Regions from separate parts of the Variovorax sp. efr-133-TYG-130 genome, predicted to be linked through region 1. Evidence: predicted binding sites of a transcription regulator. Region 1 holds the regulator's gene; each other region holds the start of a gene.
The links. Region 1 encodes sigma-54, which starts transcription at its own class of promoters, with help from an activator protein. Its sites were predicted from a motif close to TGGCANGNAANCTGCTTT; they were not measured.
Positions count from the first base shown of each region.

Region 2: the regulator sigma-54 is predicted to act here: its motif matches at 2,279-2,296, upstream of QRN67_RS10420 (TorF family putative porin).
Region 3: the regulator sigma-54 is predicted to act here: its motif matches at 3,032-3,049, upstream of QRN67_RS18460 (ammonium transporter).

Region 1 is NZ_JARVTD010000007.1:34,402-39,900, reverse strand. Features, by position in the region: gene QRN67_RS08715 (thiol:disulfide interchange protein DsbA/DsbL) at 1-376, shown strand, start outside; gene lptA (lipopolysaccharide transport periplasmic protein LptA) at 501-1,202, shown strand; gene lptB (LPS export ABC transporter ATP-binding protein) at 1,199-1,993, shown strand; gene QRN67_RS08700 (RNA polymerase factor sigma-54) at 2,014-3,621, shown strand; gene QRN67_RS08695 (phospholipase D family protein) at 3,632-5,233, shown strand; gene QRN67_RS08690 (LysE family translocator) at 5,262-5,499, opposite strand, start outside.
Region 2 is NZ_JARVTD010000008.1:90,292-95,790, forward strand. Features, by position in the region: gene QRN67_RS10410 (serine/threonine protein kinase) at 1-552, shown strand, start outside; gene QRN67_RS10415 (YifB family Mg chelatase-like AAA ATPase) at 578-2,122, opposite strand; gene QRN67_RS10420 (TorF family putative porin) at 2,339-3,205, shown strand; gene glnK (P-II family nitrogen regulator) at 3,273-3,611, shown strand; gene QRN67_RS10430 (ammonium transporter) at 3,641-5,077, shown strand; gene QRN67_RS10435 (SMP-30/gluconolactonase/LRE family protein) at 5,263-5,499, shown strand, end outside.
Region 3 is NZ_JARVTD010000020.1:14,499-19,997, forward strand. Features, by position in the region: gene QRN67_RS18450 (M14 family metallopeptidase) at 1-487, opposite strand, end outside; gene QRN67_RS18455 (Fic family protein) at 526-1,728, opposite strand; gene QRN67_RS18460 (ammonium transporter) at 1,759-2,961, opposite strand; gene QRN67_RS18465 (LytTR family DNA-binding domain-containing protein) at 3,114-4,016, opposite strand; gene QRN67_RS18470 (acyltransferase family protein) at 4,171-5,394, shown strand; gene QRN67_RS18475 (PaaI family thioesterase) at 5,324-5,499, opposite strand, start outside.

The DNA of each region.
Region 1 (5,499 bases):
TTTCGTGGGCAACGACGTCGAAGCCAAGCAGCGCCTGTACTACACGCTCGAGGCCATGGGCAAGGTCGACGAATACCAGCCGAAGGTGTTCAACGCGATCCACGCACAGCGCCAGAACGTGAACGGCGACGCCAACATCATTGCCTGGGCCGCCGCCAACGGCCTCGACGCCGCGAAGTTCAAGGAACTGTTCACCTCGTTCGGCGTGGCCAGCAAGGCCAAGCGGGCTTCGCAGATGACCGACGCCTACAAGGTGGCCGGGGTGCCGGCGATGGCCGTGGCCGGCCGCTGGTACGTGGACGGCGAAACCGCCGGCAGCATGACCAAGGTGCTGCAGGTCGTGAACTACCTCGTGGGCGAAGCCAAGAAGGGCTGACACGGGCTTTGCGCACCTCGTGGCGCCGCGCCTCATCCCCGGCCCGCTTCGGCGGGCTTTTTCATCTGTGCGTGCGGGTTGTCGCAATCAGCCGCATACAATGCCGAGCAAGTTTCGTGCCTCTATGACATTGCATTCTTACTCCACCACTCCCTTCCTGCGTCGCGGCGGCCGCCTGGCCGCCGCCGCGTTGCTGCTGGCCGGCCTTGCCTCGGGCGCCCTGGCCGAGACCGCCGACCGCAGCAAGCCGATGAACATCGAGTCGGATGCCATGCGCTACGACGACCTCAAGCAGACCAGCGTGTTCACGGGCAACGTGCTGGTAACAAAAGGCACGATCATCATCCGCGGCGCGCGGCTCGATGTCCGCCAGGACGCCGAGGGCTACCAGTACGGCGTGGTCACGGCGGCACCCGGCAAGCGGGCCTATTACAAGCAGAAGCGCAACGCCCCCGACGAGTGGATCGAGGGCGAGTCCGAAGTCATCGAGTACGACAGCCGTGCCGACAACGTCAAGTTCATCCGCAACGCGGAAATGCGCCGCCTGCTCGGTTCCACGCCGAACGACGTGAGCACCGGCGCCCTGATCGTCTACGACCAGAGCAACGACACCTACACGGTCAACGGTTCCACCGTGCCGCCGAACACCGCGGTCAACGCGTCGTCCCCGAGCGGCCGCGTCAAGACCATCCTGACACCCAAGGCCGCCACGGCGCCCGCGCCCGGCGCACCGGCCGGAGCCAAGCCGGCAGCGTCCACGCCCGCGCCCGGCACGGGCCTGCGCTCGACCACCACGCTCGGTGGCGATGGAGAAACCCGCAAGTGATCGAAACCGCTGGAACCCAGGAAGCCAACGGCGCACCGGGCAGCCGCCTGGTGGCGCGCGGCCTGAAGAAGAGCTACGGCAGCCGCACGGTCGTGAAGGACGTCTCGCTCGACGTGCAGAAGGGTGAAGTCGTCGGGCTGCTCGGCCCCAACGGCGCCGGCAAGACCACCTCGTTCTACATGATCGTCGGGCTGGTGCGCGCCGACGCGGGCGACATCACCATCGACGGCGAGCCCATCGCCCACATGCCCATCCACCGCCGCGCGCGCATGGGCCTGAGCTACCTGCCGCAGGAAGCCTCGATCTTCCGCAAGCTCACGGTGGAGGAAAACGTGCGCGCCGTGCTCGAACTGCAGCACGAGCCCGACGCGAGCGGCAAGCTCGCGCCGCTGTCCAAGCAGCACATTGAAGAGCGCCTGTCCGAACTGCTGGCCGACCTGCGCGTCGACCACCTGCGCGATTCGCCGGCGCTGGCGCTGTCGGGCGGCGAGCGACGCCGCGTCGAGATCGCACGCGCCCTGGCCACCCAGCCGCGCTTCATCCTGCTGGACGAGCCCTTCGCCGGCATCGACCCGATCGCCGTCATCGAAATCCAGCGGATCATCAGCTTCCTGAAGGAGCGCGGCATCGGCGTGCTCATCACCGACCACAACGTGCGCGAAACGCTGGGCATCTGCGATCACGCGTTCATCATCAGCGACGGGCATGTGCTGGCACAAGGTACGCCCTCGGAGATCGTCGACAACGCCGAGGTACGCAGGGTGTACCTGGGCGAACACTTCCGCATGTAAGGAAGGGTCGGGTTCTCCACATGAAGCAAGGGCTGTCCCTTCGCGTCTCGCAGCACTTGGCGTTGACGCCCCAACTGCAGCAGTCGATCAGGCTGCTCCAACTCTCCACGCTCGAACTGAGCCAGGAAGTGGAGCAGATGCTCGACGAGAACCCCTTCCTCGAGCGCACCGCGGAAGAAGCGGCGCGCGAGGAGTTCGGGCTCGACACCGCCGACGCGCCCGCGGCGCGCGATGACGGCAGTGACGGCGGCGACGGCGAGAGCGACTTCACCCCGCCGCCTGCCAGCACCTCCACCGCCTCGACCGAGACCGCCACCACCACCACGGCCGACTCCGACGGCCCCGCCGCCGAGATCGCCGAGCGCGAGCCCGACTGGGAAGGCGACGGCACCGTCGACATGGCGCCCGACGACAGCGAGTGGGGCAGCGACGCTCCCGCGCGCCAGAACAACCTGGGCGACGACGAACGCGCCGACGCCACCGAACTCGCGCGCAGCCAGGAATCGCTGCAGTCGTTCCTGCACCGCCAGGCGCTGAGCCTGCGCCTGAGCGAGAACGACAGCGCCGCGCTGCGTTTCCTGATCGAGTCGCTCAACGACGACGGCTACCTCGAAGACTCCCTGCCCGCGCTGGCCTCGGGCCTGGCCGGCGACGACAACGACCAGTTCGACGACCTGGTGCACCACTTCCAGGTGGCGCTCGGCCTGCTGCAGAGCCTGGAGCCGGTGGGCGTTGGCGCGCGCGACCTCGGCGAATGCCTGAGCATCCAGCTGCGCGCGCTGGCTGCCGAGGACGACGACGAGGACGAAGAGCAGGCACAGGTCTACAAGACCGCGATCGCCATCTGCAAGCAGCCGATGGAGCTGCTCGCGCGGCGCGACTTCAAGCGCCTGGCCACGCTCACCCGCAGCAGCGAAGAGCTGGTGCGCTCGGCGCTGCAGGTCATTGCGCGGCTGGAGCCCAAGCCGGGGCGCCGTTTCGTCGACGTCGAGCGCAACATCGTCATTCCCGACGTGATCGTCACCAAGACCGGACGCGGCACCAACGTCAAGTTCCGCGTCATGCTGAATCCCGAGGTCATGCCGCGCCTGCGCGTGCACGACATCTATGCCGGTGCGCTCAAGTCGCACAAGGGCGAGGGCAGCCAGGCGCTTTCGCAGCGGCTGCAGGAGGCGCGCTGGTTCATCAAGAACATCCAGCAGCGCTTCGACACCATCCTGCGCGTGAGCAACGCCATCGTCGAGCGCCAGAAGAGCTACTTCGTGCACGGCGAGCTGGCCATGCGCCCGCTGGTGCTGCGCGAAATTGCGGACGAACTGGGCCTGCACGAATCCACCATCTCGCGCGTGACCACCGCCAAGTACATGGCCACGCCGTTCGGCACGGTCGAGCTGAAGTATTTCTTCGGCTCGGCGCTGGGCACCGAGACCGGCGGCAACGCGTCGAGCACGGCGGTGCGCGCGCTGATCAAGCAGTTCGTGAGCTCCGAGAGCATCAAGAAGCCGCTGTCGGACAGCCAGATCTCCGAGATGCTGAAGGAGCAGGGCATCGAGTGCGCGCGCCGCACCGTGGCCAAGTACCGCGAGGCCTTGCGCATTGCGCCCGCCAATCTGCGCAAGGCCCTGTAGAAAGCCTTCGATGAGCCGTCTCCCGATGTCGCGCTGGGGCCATTGGGTGATCGCTTTGCTGGCCGTGCTGCTGTTCAGCGGCTGCGCCACCCTGCCCGACGAGGCGCCGCGCCCGCCCACCAAGGCCATGGCCGTGTCGGCCGACACCGCGCTCGGCAAGCTCGCGATGGCGGCCCAGCCCGACCCCGACCTGAGCGGCTTTCGCCTGATGCCCGGCGGCGACTTCGCCTTCGCCACCCGCATAGAGCTCGCGCGCCGCGCCCAGCGCACGCTGGACGTGCAGTACTACCAGATCGAGAACGACGAGACCGGCCGCTACCTGCTGCGCACCCTGCGCGACGCCGCCCTGCGCGGCGTGCGCGTGCGGGTGCTCATGGACGACCTCTACACCTCCGGCGAAGACGAACTGCTGCTCGGCTTTGCCGCTACGCCGAATGTGGAGCTGCGGCTGTTCAACCCGTTCCCGGCCGGGCGCAGCAGCCTGGTCAGGCGCTTCGCGGCTTCGCTGTTCGACTTCAGCCGCGTGAACCGCCGCATGCACAACAAGCTGTTCATCGCCGACGGCGCGATGGCGGTGGCGGGCGGGCGCAACATCGGCAACCAGTACTTCACGCGCACGGCGGGCGAGAACTTTCTAGACCTCGACACCTTCGTGACCGGCGCGCTCATTCCCCGGCTCGGCAGCCTGTTCGACCAATACTGGAACAGCACTTATGTGCGCCCCGTGCAGTCGGTGGTGGCGAGCAACCTTTCGCGCGAGGAACTGCAGCGCCGCTTCGACGCCGCCACCGGCGCCGACACCACCCCGCCGCCGCCGCCGCCCGCGCCCAACGACCTGCTGGGCTACAGCCCGATCGCCGACGACCTGAACGCCGGCAGGCTGGGCCTGATCTGGACCCTGGCCGAGGCCTATGCCGACTCGCCCGACCGCGTGATCGGCAAGACCGCGTCGTACGGCGGCGTGCCGCTGCTAGACGTCGACAGCGTGCGCTACAACGTGGTCGAGCAGATGCGCCGCGCGCGCGCCGAGGTCACCATCGTCTCGCCCTACCTGATACCGGGCGCCACGGGGCTCGAGGTGATGCGCGAGATCCGCGGGCGCGGCGTGAAGATCAGCGTGGTCACCAATTCGCTGGCAGCCACCGACGAGCCGCTGGTGCACACCGCCTACCGCCGCTACCGGCCCGACATGCTCAAGCTCGGCGCCGACCTGTACGAGCTGAGCTCCACGCGCACCCGGCGCAGCGTGCGGCTGGGGCTTTTCGGCACCACGGTCGGGCGGCTGCATGCGAAGTCGGCGGTGATCGACCGGCGCACGCTGTTCGTGGGTTCGATGAATTTCGATCCGCGCTCGGAATCGCAGAACACCGAGATCGGCCTGATCATCCACAGCCCCGAAATGGCGCAGCAGATGCTCAAGCTGCTCGACGTGCTCAAGCAGCAGGGCGCCTACCGGCTGCGCTTTGCCGAAGGCAACAACGACGGGCGCATCGAATGGGTCAGCGACGATGCCGGCCAGATCACGGTGCTGCACGAGGAGCCCGATTCGGGCTTCTGGGACCGCACCATGCTCGAACTGCTGGCGCCGCTGACGCCCGAGAGCCTGCTCTAGGCCTGCTTCAGGCGCGGCCGGTGCCCGGTCAGTGGCCGCCGCGCAAGGCCGACCAGACCAGCCGCACCCCCAGCAGCCCCATCACGCCGCCGGCCGCGCGGTCGATCCAGGCCTTGTAGCGCAGGTAGGCCGAGCGCGGCGCCGCCGAGGAAAGCGCCAGCGCCACGATGGCGTACCAGCCGGTCTCGATGCAGAAGATCACGGCCGGCACCGCCAGCGCCAGCACCAGCGGCACCTCGCGCGGCAGGAAGGCGGCGAAGATGCTG
Region 2 (5,499 bases), on a different contig from region 1:
GCGACGGCCCCGGCCGCTGGTGGCGGCAGTGCCGGCACCACGGTCGCCGGTGCGCCGGCCGCAACGCCTGCCACGCCGGCCGGCGCACCGCTGACGCCGATCGAGAACGTGCCGGTCAATCCGCCGACCACGACACCGGCCGATACGGCCCTCGCGACCGCCGAGGCGGAAGACTGGAGCCTGGCCCAGGCCGAGAACACACGCGAAGGCTACGAGGCCTACCTGCGCCGCTACCGCCGAGGGCTGCACGCCCGCGACGCCCGCAACGCCATTGCCGAGCTGAACCGGCTGTCTCCACCCACGGTGCCGGCCGCGCCCGACGCGACCGCCGCCGCACCGGGCATGGGCCGCGTGGTGCTCAACATCCGCCCCTGGGGCCAGGTCTTCGTCGACGGCGCCGACCGCGGCGTGAGCCCGCCGCTCAAGTCGCTGCCGCTGCGTCCCGGCATCTACAACATCGAGGTGCGCAACGGCGACCTCGAGGTGTATCGGCAACGGGTGACAGTGCAGGACAGCAAGTCGGCGCCCGTGGTGAGTCACGAGTTCAAGTAGCGGGCTGCAGCTGCCTCCGGATTCTTCAGGCGCTGCCCCGCAGCGCCCGCCGGTACTGCACCGCCTCCGCCAGATGCTCCACCTGCACCGCCTGCGCCGACCCCAGGTCCGCGATCGTGCGTGCCACCTTCAGCGCGCGGTGCGTGCTGCGCGCGGACCATCCCAGCTTGGCCGCCGCGTTGAACATGAACTTGCGGGCCGCATCGTCGAGGCCGGCGTGCTGGTCGATCGCGCTGCCCTGCAGTGACTGGTTGGCGTACCCCTGGCGCTGCATTGCACGTTCGCGCGCGGCGATCACCCGGCCGCGGATGCTCTCCGTCGATTCGCCGGGGGGCGCGTCTAGAAGTTGCTGCGCCGATACCGCGGGCACCTCGATGTGCAGGTCGATGCGGTCGAGCAGCGGGCCGCTGAGCTTGCCCTGGTAGCGCGAGATCTGGTCGGGCGTGCAGCGGCAGGCTTTTGAGGCGGAACCCAGGTAGCCGCAAGGGCAGGGGTTCATCGCGGCGATCAACTGGAATCTGGCCGGGAATTCGGCACTCCGGGCGGCGCGGGCAATGGTGATGGTGCCGGTTTCCAGCGGCTCCCGCAGCGCCTCCAGCGCCGAGCGGGCGAATTCCGGAAACTCGTCCAGGAAGAGAACGCCGTGGTGCGCGCGCGAGATCTCTCCGGGCCGGGGCGGAGAACCGCCACCTACGAGTGCCACCGCGCTGGAGGTGTGATGCGGCGCAGACGTGGGCCGAAGCATCCAGCGCTCCGTCGCGAAGCGGCCGCCCAGGCTGGCCACCGCCGCGCTCTCCAGCGCCTCCTCGATGCTCATGGCCGGCAGCAGCCCCGCGAAGCGCTGCGCGAGCATCGACTTGCCCGATCCCGGCTCGCCCATCATCAGCAGGCTGTGGCCGCCGGCCGCGGCGATTTCCAGCGCGCGCTTGGCGCCCGCGTGCCCCTTGACGTCGGCCAGGTCGGCGTAGCGCGGTGCGCTGGCGCCGGGCGCCGCACGGATCCGCGCCCAGCCGTCGGGCGGCGGATCGGGCCATTGCGAGGCGGCCTCGGTGTCGACCACGAACTGCCGCACCACATCCAGCAGATGCCGTGCGCCATAGACCTCGCCGTCGGGCACCAGAGCGGCCTCGTGCGCACTGTCCAGGGGCAGCACCAGCCGCGTCGCCACGCCGCGCGTGTGCAGGGCCAGCGCCATGGCCAGAGCGCCGCGCACCGGCCTCAGCTCGCCCGAGAGCGACAGTTCGCCCGCGAACTCGTGTCCGGCCAGCCTGGCGCCGTCGATCTGCCCGCTGGCCGCGAGGATGCCCAGCGCGATGGGCAGGTCGAAGCGCCCGGAGTCCTTGGGCAGGTCCGCGGGGGCCAGGTTCACCACTATCTTCTTGTTGTTGGGGTATTCGAGCCCCGCGTTCTGGATGGCCGAGCGCACGCGTTCGCGGGCTTCCTTGACCTCGGTTTCCGCCAGGCCGACCAGCGTGAAGCTGGGCAGGCCGTTGGCCAGATGCACCTCGACCGTGACACTGGCCGCTTCCAGCCCCAGCAAGGCTCGCCCCTGCACCAAAGACAAACTCATTTTTCTCCCTGTCCCCAAGATGGTGCGTCCATCTGTGGTGTGTCCGCGGTGGTGCGAACCTGTTGAAAGCCGCAACCGCTCGAAACAAGCGTTGTAACGATTTCGCTCACAACACGACGCGGGCGAGTCGCATGGGGCACAGGTATTTGTGCAGTTTGGCACGCTCCCTGCTTTGAGCCTCTCAGGTCCAACAACACACTTGCGAGGAGTTTCCCGATGACGCACCGTACCGCCGCCAAGGCGATGATCGTTCTGGCCGCTGCATTGACCGCTTCGGGCGCAGCCCTGGCCCAGGCGACGACCGATGCCCCGGCCGCCGCGCCCGCCCCGGATTTCACGGGCAACGTCTCGCTGACCACGAACTACAAGTTTCGCGGCCAGGACCAGGACATGATCGGCAAGAACGACTACGCCAAGACCAAGGGCTTCAAGCCCGCGATCCAGGGCGGCTTCGACTACGCCTTCGGCAGCAGCGGCTTCTACGTGGGCAACTGGAACTCCAGCGTCAACTGGCAGAAGGGCAACAGCATCGAGAGCGACATCTACGGCGGCTACAAGTTCAAGGCCGGCCCGCTCGACATGGACGTGGGTGCGCTCACCTACATCTACCCGGGCAACTCGGCGGGCAACACCACCGAGCTGTACGTCGGCGCGACCTATGCCAACGAAACCTTCGGTTCGTTCACCGCCAAGTACTCGCACACCGTGTCGAAGGACTACTTCGGCTACGCCGGCAACAAGGCCGGCTCGGGCCTGAAGGGCACCAACACCGGCTACCTGAACCTGTCGTACAGCAAGGAAATCGTGCCCAAGGTCACGCTGAAGGCGGCCGTGGGCTACACCAACATGTCCAGCGACATCCGCAGCCTGGGCTACAAGAGCTACGTGGACTACAACGTGGGCGCGAGCTACGACTTCGGCAACGGCCTGTCGCTGACCGGCTCGGTGCAGGGCGCCAACAAGAAGAGCTCGTACCTCGCGGTGTCCAACCCGGGCATCGACCTCGGCTTCGGCCCCATCGGCCAGACCACCTACTCGCCGAACAAGGCGCGCTTCATCCTCACGCTGACGAAGACGCTGTAAGCAGCAGAACAACGAGATGCGGCCCAAGCTGCCGCATCGTTTCATTTCCATCCAAAGGAGAAAACTCATGAAGCTGGTCACAGCCATCATCAAACCGTTCAAGCTCGACGAGGTGCGCGAAGCACTGTCGGCCATCGGCGTGCAGGGGATCACCGTCACCGAGGTGAAGGGCTTCGGACGCCAGAAGGGCCACACCGAGCTCTACCGCGGCGCGGAGTACGTGGTCGACTTCCTGCCCAAGGTGAAGATCGAGGCGGCCGTCTCCGACGACCTCGTGGATCGCGTGATCGAAGCCGTCGAAGGCGCCGCCCGTACCGGCAAGATCGGCGACGGCAAGATTTTTGTCTACAACCTCGAGCAGGTCGTTCGCATCCGCACCGGCGAAACGGGCCGCGAAGCCCTCTGATCGAGTCCTGGCCCGAAAGAACAACGATTATGAAAAAACTGCTTGTCTCTCTTGCGCTCGGCTTGAGCGTGCTTGCCGCCGGTACTTCCGGCTTCGCACAGACCCCGGCAGCGCCTGCTGCCGAGGCACCGGCCGCAACGGCTCCCGCAGCGGCAGCGCCCGCCGCGGCGGCTCCGGCCGATGCAGCCGCGGCACCCGCCGCAGCGGCGCCCGCGGCCGCACCCGCCGCTGCCCCGGCTCCGAAGATCGACTCCGGCGACACCGCCTGGATGCTGACTTCGACCCTCCTCGTGATCCTGATGACCATCCCCGGCCTCGCGCTGTTCTACGGCGGCCTGGGCCGTTCGAAGAACATGCTGTCGGTGCTGATGCAGGTCTTCGTGATCTTCTCGCTCATCAGCATCCTGTGGGCCGTCTACGGCTACAGCCTGGCCTTCTCGGGTGACGGCAACTTCTTCGGAGGATTCGACAAGATCTTCATGAAGGGCATCACGCAGGAAACCTTCGGTGCGCTGACCACCATTCCCGAGTACGTGTTCGTCGCCTTCCAGGGCACGTTCGCGGCCATCACCGTGGCGCTGATCGTCGGCGCCTTCGCGGAGCGCGCCAAGTTCTCGGCCGTGCTGCTGTTCTCGGTGCTGTGGTTCACCTTCAGCTACGTGCCGATCGCCCACATCGTTTGGGGCGGCGGCCTGCTGGGCAAGGACGGCGCGCTGGACTTCGCCGGCGGCACCGTGGTGCACATCAACGCCGGTGTGGCCGGTCTCGTGGGTGCCTACATGGTCGGCAAGCGCGTCGGCTACGGCAAGGAAGCGTTCACGCCTCACTCGCTCACGCTCACCATGGTCGGCGCTTCGCTGCTGTGGGTCGGCTGGTTCGGCTTCAACGCCGGCTCGGCTGGTGCCGCCAACGCCCTGGCCGGCCTGGCCTTCATCAACACGGTGCTCGCCACCGCTGCCGCCGCGCTGTCGTGGATCCTGGGCGAGAGCCTGCACAAGGGCAAGGCCTCGATGCTGGGTGCAGCATCCGGTGCCGTCGCCGGCCTCGTGGCCGTCACGCCCGCCGCCGGTTTCGTCGGCCCGATGGGTTCGATCGTGCTGGGCCTGCTGGCCGGCCTGGTCTGCCTGTGGGGCGTGGGCGGCCTGAAGCGCATGCTGGGTGCGGACGACGCGTTCGACGTGTTCGGCGTGCATGGCGTGGGCGGTATCCTGGGTGCCATCCTGACCGGCGTGTTCGCGGCCAAGGGCCTCGGCGGCACCGGCGGCGCGACGCCCGACACCTTCTCGATGGGCGCGCAAGTCTGGATCCAGATCAAGAGCGTGGCGCTCACGGTCGTGTGGTCCGGCGTGGTGGCCTTCATCGCCTACAAGATCGCCGACCTGACCCTCGGCCTGCGTGTGTCGGAAGAAGAAGAGCGCGAAGGCCTCGACATTTCTTCCCACGGCGAAACCGCATACAACAGGTAAACCGAAGCCCCCTTGCAGGGGGGCAGCACCTGCGGCCCGGCGAAGCCGGTTCCGCGGTGGTCTTGAATTGAAGAACGAGTTTTTCAAGCGAGGTCTCCTTTGGATGTTCAGCCCGCAAGCGCTCCGGCGCCGGCGGGCTTTTTTTTGCCCGCCTGCGCAATGGGCGGGAGCACAATCGGCCCACCATGTGGACCTCCATCGAAGACAGTCTCTGCGAGCTCGGCGAATCGCCGTTCTGGCACCCCCAGGAACGATCGCTCTACTGGCTCGACATTCCCGGCCGCGCCGTGCTGCGAACGCGCGGCGACATCGGCACGCCGGGTGCCACGGTCGAGCGCTGGGCCCTGCCCACCGAGCCCGGCTGCATGGCGCCGGCGCGGCGCGGCGGCCTCGTCATTGCGCTGCGCGACGGCATCTACCGC
Region 3 (5,499 bases), on a different contig from region 1:
TGGCCAGCGCGACCTTGGCGTTGCGCTCGAACGCCGGGTACACCCAGAACGGCACCACGGGCTGGCTGGTCGAATGGATGTCGAGGATGTGGTCGGCCGCCTCCACCACCGGGCGCAGGATGCGCGCGCGGCGCAGCTCGGGGCTGTCTTCCGTGCCGTCGAGCCACTCGGGCGACCAGATGCGGTTCAGGTTGTGCACGATCTGGCGGCTGTCGAAGGGCGCCTCTTCCTTGAACGACTCGTAGGCCTCGATGTTGGCGAAGGCCACGGTGAGCGTGCCGATCTTCGGGCGCACGTTGTTGTCGAGCAGGTGCGTGGCGGCGGTCATGCCGCAGATCTCGTTGCCGTGCGTGAGCGCGTTGATCAGCACGTGCGGGCCGGGCTTGCCCGACTCGAAGCGGTGCACGTAGTCGATGCCGACGTTGCCCTTGCGGTAGGCGGAGAGGTCGCGGGGGAGGACTTCGAGGGCGGGAGGCAGTTGGGTCATGGGGCTGTGGGGAGTGAGCGAAGCAGCCGGCAAGTTTGCTACAGGCCGGGCATTCCTGCTTCAGACCGCGGCGCCAAGTCAACGAGCGCATACCGCGTCGCCTTGCCTTGCCCGTTTCGCTCGAGCAGCCCTGATGCGACAAGCTCGGTCAGTTCGCGGTAGGCCGTGGCACGCGATACGCCGGCAATGGCCACGTATTTCTCCGTACTCATGCCGCCAAGAAACCCGCCGGGTCCCGCGTCGTACAGCTTGTTCAGCACCTTGCGCTGACTCGGCGTGAGCGCGGGGTGCGCGGCATCCAGCGCAACCCAGAAGTTGGTCTTGGCGCCTGCCGCCTGGATGTGCGCCACGGTCGACAAACAGGCTTTCTCGACACAGCCTGCAAACCAGCGCACCCACGCCGTGACATCCATGCCGTCCTGCGCGCTGGCCACCTGCAACTGGCTGTAGTAGCCCCCTCTGTCGAGCCACAGTTGCTGCGACATGCTGAAAAGCCGCTGATTGCTGCGCAGGTCCTGTGCGAGCGCCAGGTCGCTCAGCGCACGGCCGATGCGGCCGTTGCCGTCTTCAAAGGGATGGATGGTCTCGAACCACAGGTGCGCAATGGCGCTGCGGACGATGCCGTCCATCATCGGCTGCTCGCGGCCTGCCTCGAACCATTCGAGCAGCGCCTTCATGAGGCCCGGCACTTCGCGCGAAGGCGGTGCCTCGTAGTGCAGCACGTCTGGCTTGCCAAGCCTTGGGGTGACGATCTGCATCGGCTCTTCGTGCACACGGTACCCCCCGGTGACGATGCGCGTGATGCCGCTGCGCCCGTTCGGAAACAGGGCTGCATGCCAATCGAACAGGGCCTCTTCAAACAGCGGTTCGCGCCAGCGCGCAAGGGCCGCTTCGACGATGTCGAGCGTGGCTTCGGTGCGTTCGTCCCGAGGGACGCGGCTTGCGGGCGTCAGCCCCAGCCGCCGGGCAGCGGAAGCACGCACCGAATTGACCTGCAGGGTCTCGCCCTCGATCTGCGCGGTGGCGATGGCCTCTTGTGTCCACTCATCGAGCTGAAGTTCGGCAAGGTCGACCAGTTGAAGGTTGCTGGCCACGCCCAGCATGCGCCCCTGTGCCAGCCGCGCCGCGGCCAGCGCGGGCTGCAAAGCATGCGCGTCCACCTCGAACCGAGGCCATTTCCTGTTTTGCCAAATCCACATGAAGCGCATCTTAGGCAAATACGCTTCAAAAATGAAGCGCATTTGCTCACAATACGCTTCAGCAAGACGGGACTACCAGTTCACTTCACGCTCCGGCGTCGCCGAAATATGGTGGATCGAAAGGTCCGCCCCGTCGTATTCCTCTTCCTGCGTCAGCCGCAGCCCGACCGCCTTCTTCAGCGCGCCGTACACCGCCCACCCTGCCAGGCCGGCCCAGACGACGCCCAGCAGCGTGCCAATGAGCTGCGCCCACACGTTCACACCGCCCATGCCGCCCAGCGCCTGCGTGCCGAAGATGCCTGCCGCGATGCCGCCCCAGGTGCCGCACAGGCCGTGCAGCGGCCACACGCCGAGCACGTCGTCGATCTTCCATCTGTTCTGCACCAGCGTGAACATCTTGACGAAGATCGCGCCGGCCACGCCGCCCACCACCAGCGCGCCCAGCGGGTGCATCAGGTCGGAGCCGGCGCAGATGGCCACCAGCCCCGCGAGCGGGCCGTTGTAGACGAAGCCGGGGTCGTTCTTGCCCATGGCCAGCGCGACCAGCGTGCCGCCGACCATCGCCATCAGCGAGTTGACGGCGACGAGGCCGGAGATCTTGTCGATGCTCTGCGCGCTCATCACGTTGAAGCCGAACCAGCCCACGCACAGCACCCATGCGCCGAGCGCCAGGAACGGAATGTTCGACGGCGGGTGTGCGCTCAGCGAGCCGTCGCCCCGGTAGCGGTTGCGCCGCGCGCCCAGCAGCAGCACGGCCGGCAGCGCGAGCCAGCCGCCCACGGCATGCACCACCACCGAGCCCGCGAAGTCATGGAACTCGTGGCCGGTGAGCGACGCTATCCAGCCCTGGATGCCGAAGTGCTTGTTCCACGCGATGCCTTCGTACAGCGGGTAGACGAAGCCGACGATCACCGCCGTGGCGATGAGCTGCGGCCAGAACTTGGCGCGCTCCGCGATGCCGCCCGAGATGATGGCCGGAATGGCTGCGGCAAAGGTCAGCAGGAAGAAGAACTTGACCAACTCGTAGCCGCTTCTTGCCGACAGTTCGATGGCGCTCACGAAGAAATGCGTGCCATAGGCCACGCCGTAGCCCACCAGGAAGTACACGATGGTCGACACCGAGAAGTCGACCAGGATCTTCACCAGCGCATTGACCTGGTTCTTCTTTCGGACGGTGCCGAGCTCCAGAAAGGCAAAACCGGCATGCATGGCCAACACCATGATCGCGCCGAGAAGGATGAAGAGCGCGTCAGCGCCCTGTTTGAGTGCGTTCATTGAAGCTTCTTGCAGTTTTTTGTTTTGATTTGGTGCAACGCACCCGAATTGCTCGGAGCGGCGCCATAAGCAAGCAAAAAAAGTGCCTGAAAGCTCTCTGATGGTGCAGAAAGAACCAATAACGGGCTTTCCCAGCCCGGCCACGCACCGGATCAGCCCGCGCCGGCGCGCAGTGCGTCCCGGTAGCGGCGGCTGCAGGGCACCGTGGTGCCGTCGTGCATGTGCAGCCTGGCGTCGCCGCCGTCCAGCGGCTCGATTTCCTTGACGCGGCCCAGGTTCACGGCGTGGCTGCGGTGCACGCGCGCGAAGCGGTCGGGGTCGAGTTGGGTCAGGAAGTCGGTGAGCGTGGCGCGGAGCAGGTAGTCGTGGCCGTTGACGTGCAGGCCCACGTAGTTGCCTTCGGCCTGCAGCCAGTCGATGTCGGTGGCGGCGATGAGGAATTCGCGGCGCAGCTTTCGCACGAGGAATCGTTCGGGGCGCGGGGGCGGCGGTGGGGCCGTCTCCGGCACGGAGGGCGCCGCCTCTGTCGCCCCTTCCTCCGGCGCATCGAGCACCCGGGCCTCTCCCTGCAGCCGCAGCAGGAACCGCCGGTAGACCCAGATGCCGAAGATCATGCTGGCGTACCCCCGCACGTCCTTCAGGTACTCATAGCCCCACTGGGCGGTCCAGTTGGAAAAGCCGTAGTGCTCGCCAACCATCGAATAGACCAGCGAGCGCAGCCCGAACATGCCGGCCACATGGACCACGCTGACCGCCACGCTGGCCGCCAGGTGCCAGGCCAGGAACCGGACCCAGTGCCTGCTCGCCAGCGGCGCCAGCCAGCGCTCGATGGCCACCAGTGCCGGCACCAGCAGCAACAGCACGAAGTGGCTCGACACCTCCCAGGTGACGACTTCCCAGCGGGCATGCGGCACCGCGCGATTGCCGACATCGGCGATCGCGACCAGGGTGCTGAACGCGGCCTGCAGCGTCATCAGCACGATCCAGAAGCCCACCTCGACATAGCGGCGGATCGGCTCGTAGCGTTCGTAGAGGTTCTTGCGTGGATCGCCCATGCCCGGAATTCTCGCGAAATCGCCCCCTGGGGCCGGCGAATTTCGTCCCTGGGGGCCACCGCTCGTCACAAAGCGGGGGCAATCCGTCCCGGCGGCGCGCCGCCGCGGGGCCGTGCGGCCGAACATCGCGGCCTTCCAAATTCGAGGCCCCAAGATGCACACCGCCGCCGACATCCCGCCAGACCATCGCCGCCACGACATCGACGCCCTGCGCGCGCTGGCATTCCTGTTCGTCATCCTCTATCACGTGGGCATGTACTACGTGGCCGGCTGGCACTGGCACCTCAAGAGCCCTCACGAGGCCGAATGGCTGCGCTGGCCGATGGCCATGCTCAACCTCTGGCGCATGGACCTGGTGTTCCTCATCTCCGGCGTGTCGCTGGGCTTCCTGAGCCGCGGCCAGGGCACCTGGGCGCTGCTGCGCAGCCGGGGCCTGCGGCTGATGCTGCCGCTGGCCTTCGGCATGGCGGTGATCGTGCCCTACCAGGCCTATGCGCAGGGCGTGGCCAACGGCATGGTGGCGCCGGGCTTCGGCGCCTTCCTGCTGCGCTACCTGTCGATGAGCGCGCCGTGGCCGAAGCAGGCCTTCGACGGCGCGGAGTTCGGCATCACCTGGAACCACCTCTGGTACCTGCCTTACCTGTTCACCTACACGGCAATCGTGGCGCTGACGCTGCCGCTATGGAAGTCCGCCGCCGGGCAGCGGGTGCGGCGCGGCTTCAACGGACTGCGCGGCTGGAAGCTGCTGTTGCTGCCGACGGTGCCGCTGCTGCTGTGGACGATGCTGCTGGCCTCGCGCTTTCCGGCCACCCACAACCTGGTGCGCGACTTCCACCTGCACAGCATCTACTTCACGATGTTCCTCTACGGCTACTGGATGGGCGTGGACACCGGCGTCTGGAAGGAACTGGAGCGGCTGCGCCGGGTGTCCCTTGCGCTGGCGCTCGCGGTGATCGCCGTTTTCTTCACGTTGCGCGCCGTCACCAGCGGGCCGCCCTCGGGGCTGTCGATGGACGTGCTGCGCGTGCTCTACCTGTGGCTGACTGTCTCGGCCATCCTGGGCTACGGGCACCGGTACCTGAACCGGCCCTGGCCCTGGCTGCGCTGGGCCAACGAGTCGGTGTACCCGTGGTACGTGCTGCACCAGACGCTGATCATCATCGGCGCGGTGCTGCTGGCCCCGCTCGCGCTCGGGCCGGTGGTAGAGCCCGCGCTGCTGGTGGCGCTCACCATCTTCGGCTGCTGGGCGCTGACCGACGGGCTGATCCGCCGCGTCAACTTGCTGCGGCCGCTGTTCGGGCTGAAGCTCAGGCGGCCGGCTTCGCGGCAGCCTCTTCCACCGGAACCAGAATGGCGTTCCCCGTCGCCACGAGCTTGAGGGCATCGCCCTCGCCCTGCGCATAGAGCTCGGCCGCCGCAAACACCTGCTTGCGCCCGGCCTTCACCACCCGCCCCCGCGCCACGAAGGCGCGGCCCACGGCGG